Regions from separate parts of the Corynebacterium sp. AOP40-9SA-29 genome, predicted to be linked through region 1. Evidence: predicted binding sites of a transcription regulator. Region 1 holds the regulator's gene; the other holds the start of a gene.

The links. The regulator LexA, encoded in region 1, represses DNA repair genes until DNA is damaged. The targets are predictions, from matches to a motif close to CGAACANNTGTTCG.
Region 2: a site for LexA is predicted at 3,805-3,818, ahead of ACT3SZ_RS06210 (HNH endonuclease signature motif containing protein). Genes of this name have one in related genera too.

What each region holds. Positions count from the first base shown of each region.
Region 1 is NZ_JBQSWR010000002.1:148,956-155,779, reverse strand. Features, by position in the region: gene hrpA (ATP-dependent RNA helicase HrpA) at 1-319, shown strand, start outside; gene nrdR (transcriptional regulator NrdR) at 333-794, opposite strand; gene ACT3SZ_RS05225 (hypothetical protein) at 887-1,168, opposite strand; gene lexA (transcriptional repressor LexA) at 1,810-2,430, shown strand; gene ptsP (phosphoenolpyruvate--protein phosphotransferase) at 2,526-4,244, opposite strand; gene ACT3SZ_RS05210 (DeoR/GlpR family DNA-binding transcription regulator) at 4,472-5,260, shown strand; gene ACT3SZ_RS05205 (HPr family phosphocarrier protein) at 5,395-5,664, shown strand; gene ACT3SZ_RS05200 (uracil-xanthine permease family protein) at 5,773-6,824, opposite strand, start outside.
Region 2 is NZ_JBQSWR010000002.1:364,827-371,650, reverse strand. Features, by position in the region: gene mgtE (magnesium transporter) at 564-1,898, opposite strand; gene ACT3SZ_RS06230 (hypothetical protein) at 1,923-2,108, opposite strand; gene ACT3SZ_RS06225 (YceI family protein) at 2,142-2,828, opposite strand; gene ACT3SZ_RS06220 (hypothetical protein) at 2,864-3,223, opposite strand; gene ACT3SZ_RS06215 (RNA polymerase-binding protein RbpA) at 3,362-3,733, shown strand; gene ACT3SZ_RS06210 (HNH endonuclease signature motif containing protein) at 3,873-5,354, shown strand; gene ACT3SZ_RS06205 (polyprenol monophosphomannose synthase) at 5,359-6,171, opposite strand; gene lnt (apolipoprotein N-acyltransferase) at 6,180-6,824, opposite strand, start outside.

The DNA.
Region 1 (6,824 bases):
GCCTCACCAGGTTGCCAAGAACGGGGTGGAGCATCTGCGTCATGTACCGCGGTACGTTGCGGCGATGCAGGCTCGCCTGGAGATGATGGAATCTGACCCGGACCGGGAAGAGGACCTCGACGACCAGGTCAGGGAGTGCGTCGAGGCCGTCGAGGAGGCCAAGCGCCGTTTGCCGGCGATTCGGGCGGCCTCGTCCCAGTTCAAGGACGTGCTCTGGCTGGTCGAGGAGTTCCGGGTGTCGCTGTACGCCCAGAACCTGGGAACGTCGCGTCCGGCGAGTGTCGCCCGGGTGCGCAAGGCACTGGCGAAGATCAGGTAGCCCCCGGACAGGGCTACCCGGTTGCGTCGCTTCGGCGCTCCTGGAGCGCACGGATCTCCTTCTCGAAGTCTTCAGTCGAGCGGAAGGACTTGTAGACCGAGGCGAACCGGAGGTAGGCGACCTCGTTGAGGTTGCGAAGGGGTTCGAGGATCGCCAGGCCGATGTCGTCGGCGGCGACCTGGGAGCCGTGGGAGGCACGCAGTGACTGCTCTACGTCGTGGGCGAGGATCTTCAGGTCGTCTCCGGAGACCTCGAGGCCCTGACAGGCCCTTCCGACACCCCGGATCACCTTGTCGCGGCGAAACTCCTCGGTGACACCACTTCGCTTGGTGACCAGCAGCACGGATCGTTCCAAGGTGGTGAACCGGGTCTTGCACGAGAGACATTCTCGGCGACGGCGGATGGCGGAGCCGGATTCTACCGTGCGGGAGTCCACGACCCGGGAGTCCTCGGAACGGCAGGCGGGACAAAGCACGGTGTTCTCCCTCATGGAAGTCGTCAGGACAGTTGGTGTCCCCACATGCTACCTCCGACTCCGAGCCGCACCGCAGGCGGACGAGGGGTCGGTCAGTAGACGGGGACGACCACGTCCCGGGTGCTCCCCTGGGAGCCTTCATCCGTCCAGTGTCCACCCATGTCGCTAACATCGTTGAGCGAAGCGATCCTCGCCACCGCGTCGCCAACGCTGGCCCCGTGCACGTGCTGCTCAGCGATCTCCGCCAGACTCTGGCCGTCGCTCACCGTGACCGTGGTCGTCCCGGTCGGTGTCACGGTGTCCTCCTGCTGCCCAGTGACCGCCGGAGATATGGCGAGGAACGTCACCAGCGCGGCCAGAGAAAGTACGGTCATGCCGGGGGAACCGACGACCATGGACGCGCGACGCCGAATTCTGGCGTACCTGGAGGTCGGCTCGAACGGACGTTCAGCAATTCTGCCCTGACGGAGGTACCGCTGCCGTTGCACGACCGAAGGGGTTCGGACCGAACCCTCCCCCCAGGTGTTCGAGAAACCATCCAGCGCGGACCCGGACCACTCCGGACGCCGATAGACGGGACGGCGGAGGCCGGACCGACGACTTTCAACCGACATCGTGCTCATGACAACCCTCTTTCCGTGGAAGCAGACCGGATTCCCGGCTTCAGACAAGGACCATGACAGCACCGCTGGCGGACATCGCTTGATTCCGACGGCACGTTCTTCGTCCGTGTGTTCGAAGTTCTGTATCTGCACCCGAAGGTAGCACGGGTGTTCGATGATGTCCACAACTTTCCAGAGATTTTCGAACACCCTGACCAACGATGTCCGTTCGGTCATGTAAGGTCGGGGACACGACCGGTACAACGAGTCCAGGAGTGGGTCAGATGTCAGAGAAGCAGAAGTCCTCCGTGGGAACCACGGCAGGCAAGCGAAAGCGGGCGAAGGTCACCGAGGCAGGTGCCGCGCTCGACGCAAAGGGGAGGGAGAAGCTTTCCGACCGTCAACGGCGCATCATGGACGTGATCAAGGACGCGACCCGGTTCCGCGGATACCCGCCGAGCATCCGCGAGATCTGCGACGCAGTGGGGTTGAACTCGACCTCGTCGGTGTCGTACCACCTGCGCGAGCTCGAGCGGAAGGGGTACCTGCGCCGCGAGGACAACAAGCCGCGCGCGGTCGATATCAGGGACTTCGACGACGAGGTCGACAACCGTCCGGGGCCGAAGCCGGCTAACACCAGCGGTCCCTCCGGTATGCCGGAGCCGTCCTTCGTGCCCGTCGTCGGTCAGATCGCCGCCGGTTCGCCCATCCTGGCCGAAGAGCACGTCGAGGCCCACTTCCCTCTTCCCCAGGAACTCGTCGGTGGCGGGGAACTGTTCCTGCTCCAGGTCATTGGCGAGTCCATGCGCGATGCTGGCATCTTCAACGGTGACTGGGTCGCCGTACGCTCCCAGAAGGTCGCCGAACTCGGGGACTTCGTGGCCGCGATGATCGACGGGGAGGCGACGGTCAAGGAGTTCCAGAAGGACGAAGCGGGCGTCTGGCTCCTCCCCCACAACGACCTGTTCGAACCCATCCCGGGGGACAACGCCGACATCCTCGGCCGCGTGGTCGCGGTGCTTCGCAAGATCTAGGCCCCCGCAATCCCCACGTTGATACGCGAAACCCCCGGACAGCCTCCGTCAGAGGCGTCCGGGGGGTTTGCGTGGATACAGGGTGCGCTAGAGCGCTAGAGCCCCAGCACGGCCGCGGCGGCTGCCTTGGCCTCCTCCGCGCCATCGGCGTCCAGTGCGGCAGCGGCCATCTCACGGCACACCGCGAAATCCACCTCGCCCAACTGGGCGCCCACCGCAGCGAGTGCAGGCGGTGCCGCGGACAGAGAGGTCACACCGAGACCGGCGAGCACGCAGCCCAGCACCGGGTCCGCCGCGGCCTCACCGCACACGCCCACTGCCGTCTTGGTCTCCGCGCCAGAACGACACGTGGTGTGCACGAGTCGCAGCACCGCGGGCTGCCACGGGTCGGTCAGGTGCGCCAGCGAGGCCGACATGCGGTCTGCTGCCATGGTGTACTGGGTCAGGTCATTCGTACCGATGGACACGAAGTCCAGGTAGGGCATCATCTTATCGGCCATGAGGGCCGCCGCCGGGACCTCGATCATCGCGCCAGCCACGAGGCCTCGCTCGTGGCACAGCTCGGTGAACCACTTCGCCTCGTAGACCGTTGCCACCATCGGTGCCATCACCCAGGTCTGCGCCGCAGAGTCCTCGCGACCGGACAGCTTCAGCGCCAGGGCGATGCCGTCCAGCTGGCGTTCCAGCAACTTCTGGTTTGTCCGGGCGATGCGCAGACCGCGCACACCGAGAGCAGGGTTCTCCTCGGTCTCCGCCATCACATAGGGCACCGGCTTGTCCGAGCCGGCGTCCAGCGTACGGATCACGACCTTGCCCTCCGGGAACGCGGACAGGACCTCGGCATAACGCCTCGCCTGCTCCTCTACGGACGGCTCGGTGGTCTCACTGAGGAAGCCGAGTTCGGTACGGAACAGGCCGATCCCCTCGGCCACGGACTCCGCGGCCTGGCGGGCGGCTGCACCGTCCTGCACATTGGCCAACAGCTGCACCCGGTGACCGTCGGCGGTCTGCGCCGGGCCGTGCCAGCCACGGACCTTCGAGGCCAGTTCGGCGGCAGCGGTGACACGCTTCTCCACCTCTGCCGGGTCCACGCCGGTCTCCACGGTTCCCGCCGCACCGTCCACCAGGACCTCGGTGCCAGCGCTCACGCCGCGCAGGTTGCTTCCCACGGCGACGATGCAAGGCAGGTCGAGCTGGCGGGCGATGATCGCGGTGTGGCTCGTCGCACCACCCTTTTCGGTGACCACGGCGATGATCAGCTCGGGGTCCAGGGTCGCGGTATCGGCGGGGGCGAGATCATCGGCGAACAGGACATGAGGCGTGTCGACGTCCGGAATGCCCGGCTCGGGCTCCCCGCGCAGTTCGGCGATGACACGGTCACGCACGTCCATCAGGTCGGTGACACGTTCAGCCATCACCCCGCCGGCCTTCAGGAACATCTCCACGAAGTCGTCGGTGGCCTGACGCACCGCGTACAGGTTCGTCTGACCTCCGTTGACGGACTTCTTGACCTTCTTCGCCCACGCGCGATCCTTGGCGATCGCGACGGTCGCCTCGAGGACCTGGCGGGCGTTGCCCTCCACGGTCTGCGCCCGGGAGCTGAGACGTTCCGAGACGGTGTCCACCGCGGTGACGAAGGCCTGGTACTCGGCCTCACGGTCGGCGTCCCCGACCGTCTTGTCCGGGCCCGGCAACTCCGGGCGGTCGGTAACCCAGGTAACCGGTGCGAAGACGGTTCCGGGAACAACGGACTTTCCCTTCAGAACGACGGGTTCGCCGTCCGCGGGGACTGCCGGGGGATTCGTGTCTGCCATAGTGTCTGGTCTCCCACAAATTTTCTGATCGCACGACCTGGTGGACGTCGATTCAACTACCAAGGTCACTTACCGAGGGTTCGACCACGAGGTGTCGAGGTACGAACGTGATGGACAAGTTCCTCGCCCACGTTACCCTCTTTCGGTCACCCCCTGGGGTCACCCGCCGGGCCATACCCACCCCCGAATCGGCGTTCATCCCCGCCACACCCCATACAATGCAGATCATGAACTCTGAGGAACGTCGCCGCCAGATCGCGTCACTGACCGCGGTCAACGGGCGTGTCACCGTCGTGGAGCTCGCAGAGCGGTTCGCGGTCACCCCGGAAACCATCCGCCGGGACCTCACGGTGCTCGACAATGACGGCGCGTTGCACCGGGTCCACGGCGGTGCCGTGCCCACCAATACCTTCCAGACTCGTGAAACCCCCATCGAGCTGCGCAGTACCACCTCCACGGAGGCCAAGATCAGGATCGGACGCGCCGCCGCCGACCTTCTGCCGCGCACCGGCACGGTGTTCCTCGACGCCGGCACGACCACCGCGATGCTGGCGCACGCCATCGCCGAGGCAGGACGCCCCGACGACAACCCCTATCGGGGGTTGACGGTGCTCACCAACTTCCTGCCCCTCGCCGTCCGCCTGTCGGCGGCGGGCCTGTCGGACGTCCAGCTCATTGGTGGCCATATCCGTCCCATCACTCAGGCAGTCGTCGGCGATATCGCCTTGCGCACCATCGGAGTGCATCACGCCGATCTCGCGTTCATCGGTACCAACGCCCTGTCCATGGACCACGGACTGTCAACGGCGGACGCCGAGGAGGCCGCCGTGAAGCGCGCCATGATCGCCAACTCCGACCGGGTGGTCGCGATGTGCGACTCTACGAAATTTGGCCGCGACTACCTCGTCAGTTTCGCCAACGTGCCTGAGATCGACGTGCTGGTGACCGACGACGCCGCGCCGCGCCAGTATCTGGAGGCCTTCTCTTCGGAGGATGTCAACGTCGTCACGGCATAAGTGGCGCGATAGTCGTGACGGCGCGATCGGGCACAGTTCGGCTACGCTGTCAGGGAGGGCACCACACGCCAGGCACTGCTGGCGGTCAGCGCCCGACCACCATGAACGACGACCTGATAAGGACATTCACAACCATGGCCTCCACTACCGTCACCGTCGGCTCCACCGTGGGCCTGCACGCACGTCCCGCCACCATCATTGCGGAGGCGGCTGCCAACTACGACGACGAGATCCTGCTCTCCCTGCCCGGGGAGGACGACGAGGAACCGTCGGACGCATCTTCCTCGCTGATGATCATGGCCCTGGGTGCCGAGCACGGTGACGAGGTGACCGTCACGTCCGACAACGCCGAGGCCGTGGAGGCGATCGCCGCGCTGATCACCAAGAACCTCGACGAAGAGTAGGAACAGCGACGACGGGGGCACCCGTCACCGCAGTCGAGTCCGGCCCCGACACCTGCTCTGCAGGTGTCGGGGCCGGTTTTCTACGCGACGAGACGTCCGGCGCACGCCCTAGTTATGGGAGAGGTAGTCCCGCACGGCGGGTTCGCGCCCCTCCCCGACGTTCTCGAACAGCCACCGCAGCAGCGGGTAGCCCACGATGATGCCCACCGAGCCCCAGGCGATGCCCTCGAGCTCCAGCGAACCGATCTGCAGGGTGAGGTTACCGATGCCGGCGATCATCGCCACGGCCGCCGCCGACAGGTTCACCGGGTTGGTCAGGTTCACGTTGTTGTCCTGCCAGATGCGGATACCCAGCAGGCCGATCATGCCGTAGAGCACCATCGTCGCCCCGCCGAGGACACCGGAGGGGATGGTATTGATCACGGCCCCGAACTTCGGGACGAAGGCCAGCACCATGGCGGTGACCGCAGCCACCCAGTACGCGGCGGTGGAATACACCTTCGTCGCCGCCATCACGCCGATGTTCTCGGCGTAGGTGGTGGTACCCGAGCCGCCGAAACCACCGGCCAGGGTCGTTGCCAGACCATCGCCGATCAGTGCGGGTCCGGCCTGGTCGTCCAGGTTGCGCTTGGTCATCCCGGCCACGGCCTTGACGTGCCCGACGTTCTCGGCAATGAGCACCACCACGACCGGCAGGGTCAGCAGGACCGCACTGACGTGGAACTCAGGGGTGTGGAAGTCCGGCAGGCCGAACCACGCGGCGTCGGCAATGACCTCGCCGGCGTCGTCGGCGATATTGCCGGTGACCACGGCGAAGACCCAGCCGATGACGACACCGATGAGGATCGCCAGGCGGCCGATCATGCCGCGTCCGGCGACGGTGATCACCAGGACGGCGAACAGGGTCACCGCGGCGACCAGGGGCTGCTCCTGGAAGTTGGCCGTCGCCGCCGGGGCCAGGTTCAGTCCGATCAGCGCGACGATCGCACCGGTGACCGCCGGGGGCATCACCGCGTCCAGCACGCGACGTCCGGCGGCCTTGACCAGCACACCGACCAGGATGAGCACGAGACCGGCGACCATCACGCCACCCAGCTGGGCGGCGAAGCCCTCGGCCTGGGTGGCGGTCAGCGGGGCGATGAAGGCGAAGGAGCTGCCCA
Region 2 (6,824 bases), 220 kb from region 1:
GCTGCGCAACCAGTGTGTTTGATGATTCTAGGAAGGCAATGAGCTGGAAATTTTGCGCCGGGGACGCACTTCGGGACTATTCCGTAATACGACAGATCAATTGCGAAAACCGCCAGAATGACCGAGAAAGTTCACGTCCAGCGGTCGAAGGGAGAGCTCCGATCCGCCGAAGTGTCATAATGTATATTATCGGCGATTGAGGGTAAGGTGCCCAGAGGGGGCTGAGGCGTCGCCGTGCTGGCTACGTCTCACTGCCCGCGCCATGTTCGTTCTGCTTCTGCGCGTTCTACCTCCGTGTGGCTCGTCGGCTCGTCGCTGCGCCCGGGCACCCTGCGCGACGTTCCAACGTCGGCGCTCTGTGCGACGCCGCAGCGTCCAGCGCGCCCGCGGCGTCCTACGCGACACCGACACGGATGCAGGCGCCGACGCGGCGACGTCGCCGCAACGTCCTCCCGTGTGGTGAAATCCGGCAATGTGCCCCTCGGTTCCCCTAGCCGGGAATGCCCCGTAATTACGTCACGGTGACGTAATTACGGGGCACTCGTCCCTGGAGTGACCCAGGGTCACAACATGCTCGACAAGATCACCTGGGCGATGCTGAAGTAGATCACCAGACCGGTGGCGTCCACCAGCGTCGAGACCACCGGTGTGGAGAACACCGCCGGGTCCACGCCGATCTTGCGGGCGATCAACGGCAGAATACCGCCGACGATGCACGCCCACGTACAGATCGCCACGATCGTCAGACCCATCACCGCGCCGATACGCCAGTCGTAGAACAACGTGATGAACGGGAAAATCAACGCGCCGAGGAATACGCCCAACATGAAGCCCACGCGTGTCTCACGCCAGATGACCTTCCAGATGTCCCTTGGTCGCACCTCATCGACCGCCAGGGCGCGGACCACCGAGGACGCCGCCTGCGAACCGGCGTTACCGCCGGTACCGGTGACCATCGGCACGAACGTTGCCAGGACAACGACCTTGGCCAGCGTGTCCTCGAAATGGGACATCACGTTAACCGTCAGCACGGCCGTGAGGATCAGCACCAGCAGCCAGACTCCACGCTTGCGCGCCAGATCGAAGACCGTCGCCGAGAGGTACGGCTGCTTGAGGGGCTCGGAACCGCCGGCACGGTAAACGTCCTCCGTGACCTCCTGCTCGAGGATCTCCATGGCGTCGTCCACCGTGATCACGCCGAGGAAACGTCCTTCACCGTCCACGACAGGCAGGGCCAGCAGGTCGGCCTCCTGCACGAGTCGGGCGGCGACCTCCTGGTCCTCCGTTGCGTTGACGGCGTGGGTCTCCACATTCATGAGTTCGGAGACCGGCGTCCCGTCCGCCGCGGACACCAATGCCGCGAGGTTGACCACACCCACCAGGTGCCGCGTCGCGTCGGTGACGGCCAGTACGGCGATGTCCCGGTTACGCAGTTGGCGTCCACGGAGCTTCTTGAGTGCCTGCTCTCTGGTGTTATCCACGCTGATGACGGTGGGAACTGGGGTCATCACACGTCCGGCGGACTCATCCGGGTAGCCGAGCAACTGCGCGGTGACTTTGCGCCGGTCGGCGGGCAGGTCGGCCATCATCCGTGCTGCGACGGCCGCTGGCATCTCCCCGAACAGCTGCGCACGGTCGTCGTCCGGCAGGCTGAGCAGCAGGTCAGCGAACCGCGCCTCGCGCAGGCCGGACAGCAGATCAGCCTGGTGGACGACGTCCAGGTACTCGAAGACCTGGATCGCGCGGTCCTTGTCCAGTAGGCGGAAAATGAACGCCTGTTCTTCGGTGTCGCGCCGCGACATTTCGTCAGCGACGGCGACGGTCGTCATATCCTTGAGCCGTGCCTGCAGGGCGGCGACGTCCTGCCGCTCCAGAAGGTCGGTGATCTCTTGTCCCATGGGGCCTCCTGAAGTGTCGTGTAGCTAGCTGCGGTATCGCTCGTCTCGGTAGAGCTTCAGTAACTGCCATATGGTCATGGCGAGGAAAAGTACGCACACCACGGCGAAGATATACGCCACCGTGCCGCCGGTGTAGAGCATGAAAGCGGCTGCCGCGACCAGGGCCACGAGCCGGATCCACCGGGTGAAGACCATGACGTCTCTGTCCATGGTGCCGTCCTCTCCGTCCGTCAGTTCTGTCTGTTAGTTCTTCAGTCCGAAGACCAGGAGGAGGTCCACGGTCCCCTCTTCGGCGATCTGCGAGGCGACGAACTCCGGGGAGACGATGTCGAAGTCCTCGCGGTTCACCGGAACCTGGCCATCCACGATGACGTTCTCGCCGGAGCGCAGCACCTTCAGATCGGCGGAGACCTCGTTCGTCTTGCCGTGCATGGTCAGGTCGCCGCGGACGGTCACCGTGTCGACACTACCGTCCTCCGGCAGCGAGGACAGGTCGACGGGGCTGGTGATGCTGAAGGTCGCCTCAGGGTAGTCGTCGGTGTGCAGGATGTTGTCGCGGACGTGGATGTCGCGCTTCTCAATGTCGGACGCGATGCTGGCGACGTCGACGGTGATCCGTCCCTCCTGCAGGACGCCGTCGTCGACGACGAGGGAGCCGTCCACCGAGGACGTCCGCCCGGAGGTTGACTTCTCTTGACCAGGAAGAACCTCGTCGAAGGTGTATCCCGCCTCCGAGGAGTTCGCTCCGGCTCCAGGTACGACATCCCAGTGGCCGTCGATGCCCACGGTGGGAGGTTCGCCGCTTCCTTCGGCGATCGACGCCGTCTGCAGCCCCGTGCTGGTGAGGAGCTTGTAGACAGGGGGGCCGACGATGGCGATGGCGAGGGCGACGACTGCGACGACGACCAGCGTGACGATACCTTTCCGCATGATTGACCATGCTAGTCGTCACCCACGGTGAACCCCTATTCGCTTCTCCCCCGCACTCCCTCGGCGGCGCGGGCCAACTCGACGAGTTCCCCGCACAGTGCGGCGATACTGTCGGACGGCTCCCCGTCGGTGACCGCCTCGCGGATGTCCTCGGCGGCGCACCGGACCTCGAAAAGGCGGTCGGTGAGTTCGTCGGCGGCGGCGCGCGGAAGGATGACGGAGTCGTCCGGGATTGCCGTGTCCTTGAGCGATTGGCGCTGTTCATAGGCTCGCTGCCGGCATGACTGGCTGCAGTAACGCCGGCGTCGGCCGGGGCCCTCCTGGGCGATCTCTCGGCTGCACCACTCGCACCGGTGCGGTGCGGACCGGTGCTGGATGGTCTGGTCGTCGGTCATGTCGTCCATCATTGCACTTCTGGGGTAGGGTTGTGTGGTTGAGCTTTGTGGTGTCGCCGGGGAATTATTCCGGAGCCTCGTCCGTTATACGGGAGGAATAATCCACCACGTCCGCATGATGAGAAGGGTGATGTACCGATGGCAGATCGTGTACTGCGCGGCAGTCGTATGGGAGCGGTGTCCTACGAGACCGACCGGGACCACGACCTGGCTCCGCGCCAGATGACCAAGTACCAGACCGACTCCGGTGAGATCTTCGAGGTCGCCTTCGCTAACGACGCGGAGATCCCCAGCGAGTGGATGTGCAAGAACGGCCAGCTCGGCCAGCTCATCGAGGGTATTGGCCAGGATGCCAAGCCGCAGAAGCCGGCGCGTACCCACTGGGACATGCTGCGCGAGCGTCGCTCCCTGGAGGAGTTGGACGTCCTGCTCGACGAGCGTATCGAGCTGCTGCGTAAGCGTCGCCGTACGGCGATGAAGCTGATGAAGGAGCAGGCCGCGAACTCCTGAGGTCGCTGACCGCCCACCGGTGCCTAGTGCCGGTGGGCGGTTTTTTATGTCTGGAAGTTTAGTCCGCATTTAGAACGTGTGTTCGATAGAATCTTCGGTGCACAGTTTCATGTCCGTGCCACTTGATACCGTGTTCGACATGGCTGACACCACGGCTCCACCACCACCGACATCACCGTACCTAGGCCCTCCACCACCCGGCCGCCTCCCTGAAACTGTGGACTACGCCCCGATCCGTCGGGTCGTCCTGAATGTCAAGGACTTCCCCACTCGCGGCTTCCGCAGCAAACTGTGGGCCATCGAAACCGACGACGATCCGGCGAGCGTGGCGGTGCGCGCCATCAACCGGGGGATGATCGAGCTCGCGGTCCTGTGCACTCCCCTGCCCGGCTCGGACGTCACAGCACACCATTCTCGGGTGCAGGCACGTCTCGCGGTGACGCGTACGCGAGCGGAAACCTATACCGACATCGGCCTGCTGTGCCAGCGCATGCCGCAGTTGCGGGAGGTTCTCGAACGAGGCTTCCTGAGCTTCGATCACCTCAGGCTCCTCGCCCGCAGCGCCGACGGTATCCGCCACGAAGACACCGCCGCCGCGCAGGACGCACTGATCGAGGTCTTCTCTCCTCGTCGCCAGGGCCAGCTCGTCCCCGGTCCCCGTGCGATGGTGAAGAAGATCCTCAAGGCGCTCCACCAAGTCGACGCGCTCGCCCGTCCGATCGACCCCACTGACCCCGAGGAGCCCAAACAAGGGAGTATGGGCATGATCGATCAGGCGTTGAACCAGCCCGCCGTTGATGCGCCGGCCGGGGTGGACGCCAGGGACTGTGGGACGGCGACCCGCAGGGTCAGCGTCGACACCTACGACCCCTGCGCCACGGTCATCACCGCCACCTTGCCTCCTGAGGAGGCTGAGGAGTTCATGGTGGTCCTGGACGCCGTATGCCGCAAGATGGACTGCTCCCGGGCCGCCGGGCTCATGCACCTCGCCCGCGGCACCGCGGACGTCACGGTCACGCTCAACGTATTCCGCGAGATCAGCAGCCCCATCGCCGCCACTGCCGGCGGGCACTGGCTCGACGCAATGGCCACCGCGAAGTTCATGGACCGAGTCACCCACCTCAGGATTCCCGGCCACGAGGCCACGGAGTCCTACGTCCCCACACGTCGAATGGTCGACTTCGTCACCGGGGTGCACTCCTGCTGCACCTATCCGGGCTGCGAGGTGCCCGCTGACCGCTGCGACATCGACCACGTGCACCGCTTCGACCACGACAGTGCCGACAGCGCTGATAGCGCCGAACAGACCGGCCCCACCGACACCCGTAACCTCCACCCCCTGTGCCGGACGCACCACCTGCTCAAGACCATGGGCTGGGTGGACGTCACCAAGGGACGCGACGGCGCACTGCTGTGGTCCAGCGTGGATGACGGGCACGTCCACGTCGTCGAACCGTCCGGCCCGCTGGCGGCGTTCGCCCGGACGTCCTTCGCCGAACGTGCCTCCCGCAGGTTCACCACCGTGCGGGAACACAATGAACGCCGCATCGCCGAACTCGCCGAGGTCAAAGCCACCCTCGAAGCGGCTCGGGCCGAAGCGACCGAGGAGGTGCCGTTCTAGCCGGTCAGCGCCCCAGTTTCTGGGACACCGACTCCCGGCCCAACCGCAGGAAGGCGGAACCCAACTTCGCGGCCTGGGATGCACGGTGGCGCAGCCCCCACATCGTCACCGCCAGCAGACTGTCCTTGACGAAACTGCCGGCCAACTTCGACTCCCCGATCTCCCTCTCGGTGAAGGTGATCGGCACCTCGTCGACGGCGAAACCGCCCTCGACCGCACGGAAAGCGAGGTCCACCTGGAAGATGTAGCCCGCGTTCGACAACTCGTCGAGGTCCAGCGACTCCACCAGCGCGCGCCGGTACGCACGGTAGCCGGCGGTCATGTCGGAGAGCCCGCAGCCCAGCGCGACGGAAATGTAGATATTGCCGGCCTTCGACAGGAACCACCGATTCCACGGCCAGTTCACCACCTTGCCGCCCGGCACGTACCGCGACCCGATCACGAGGTCCGAGCCCTTGTCGACCTGCGTCAGCAGACGGTCGAGCTGCTCGGGGGCGTGGGAACCGTCGGCGTCCATCTCGCACAGCACCCGGTAGTCACGCTCCAGGCCCCACCGGAAACCTGCCACGTAGGCGCCGCACAGCCCGCCCTTGCCCTCCCGGTGCAGGACGTTGACGTGCGCGTCGGACGCGGCGAGCTCGTCGGCGAGCTCACCGGTGCCGTCCGGGCTGTTGTCGTCGACGATGAGCACGTCGACGCGGTCAGGCTCGGCCGCACGGAGCCGTCCCACGATCAGCGGGAGGTTCTCCAGCTCCTCGTAGGTCGGAATGATGACCAGGGTGCGGTCACTGGGGTGCGTCGAATGTCCCGTAGCCAAACCTGTGCCTACCTCTTCTTCTGGTTCTTCTGGGTCTTCTGGGTCTTGTGGTACTTCTGCGTCTTGTTCTTCTGGCGGAATCCCGCGTAAAGCACGACGCCCGCGCCGGCGAGGGCGATGAGCCACTCCCCGAACGGGCCGATCCGTGCCGACAACGTCTCAGTATCCCGCACGGGTACGTCCTCCTGCAAAAGCCCCGCCCGGAAGATCTCCGTCCGGTCCGTCACAGAACCGTCCGGGTCCACGATTGCGGACACACCCGAGGTCGCCGCCACGATGACCGAGCGGTCGTACTCGATCGCGCGCATCCGGTTGATGGCCAACTGCTGGAAGGTCATGTCGGTGAACCCGAAGGTGGCGTTGTTGGTGGGGCTGGCGAACAATGTGGCCCCGGCGCGCACGGCGTCGCGGTACGCACCGTCGAAACTCGCCTCGTAGCAGGTGGCCACGCCGACAGGAATGTCGTCCATCTCCACCACGCCGTCGCCGTCACCGGCCTTGAAGTCGCCGGCCATGTCCACATACGGGCTCACGTGACGCAACAGGTCACGGTAGGGCATGTATTCGCCGAAGGGCTGCAGGAACTTCTTGACGTGTTGGTCGCCCGCGCCGGTCTCCGGGTCCCAGACCACCGCGGTGTTGCGGGCGCCCTC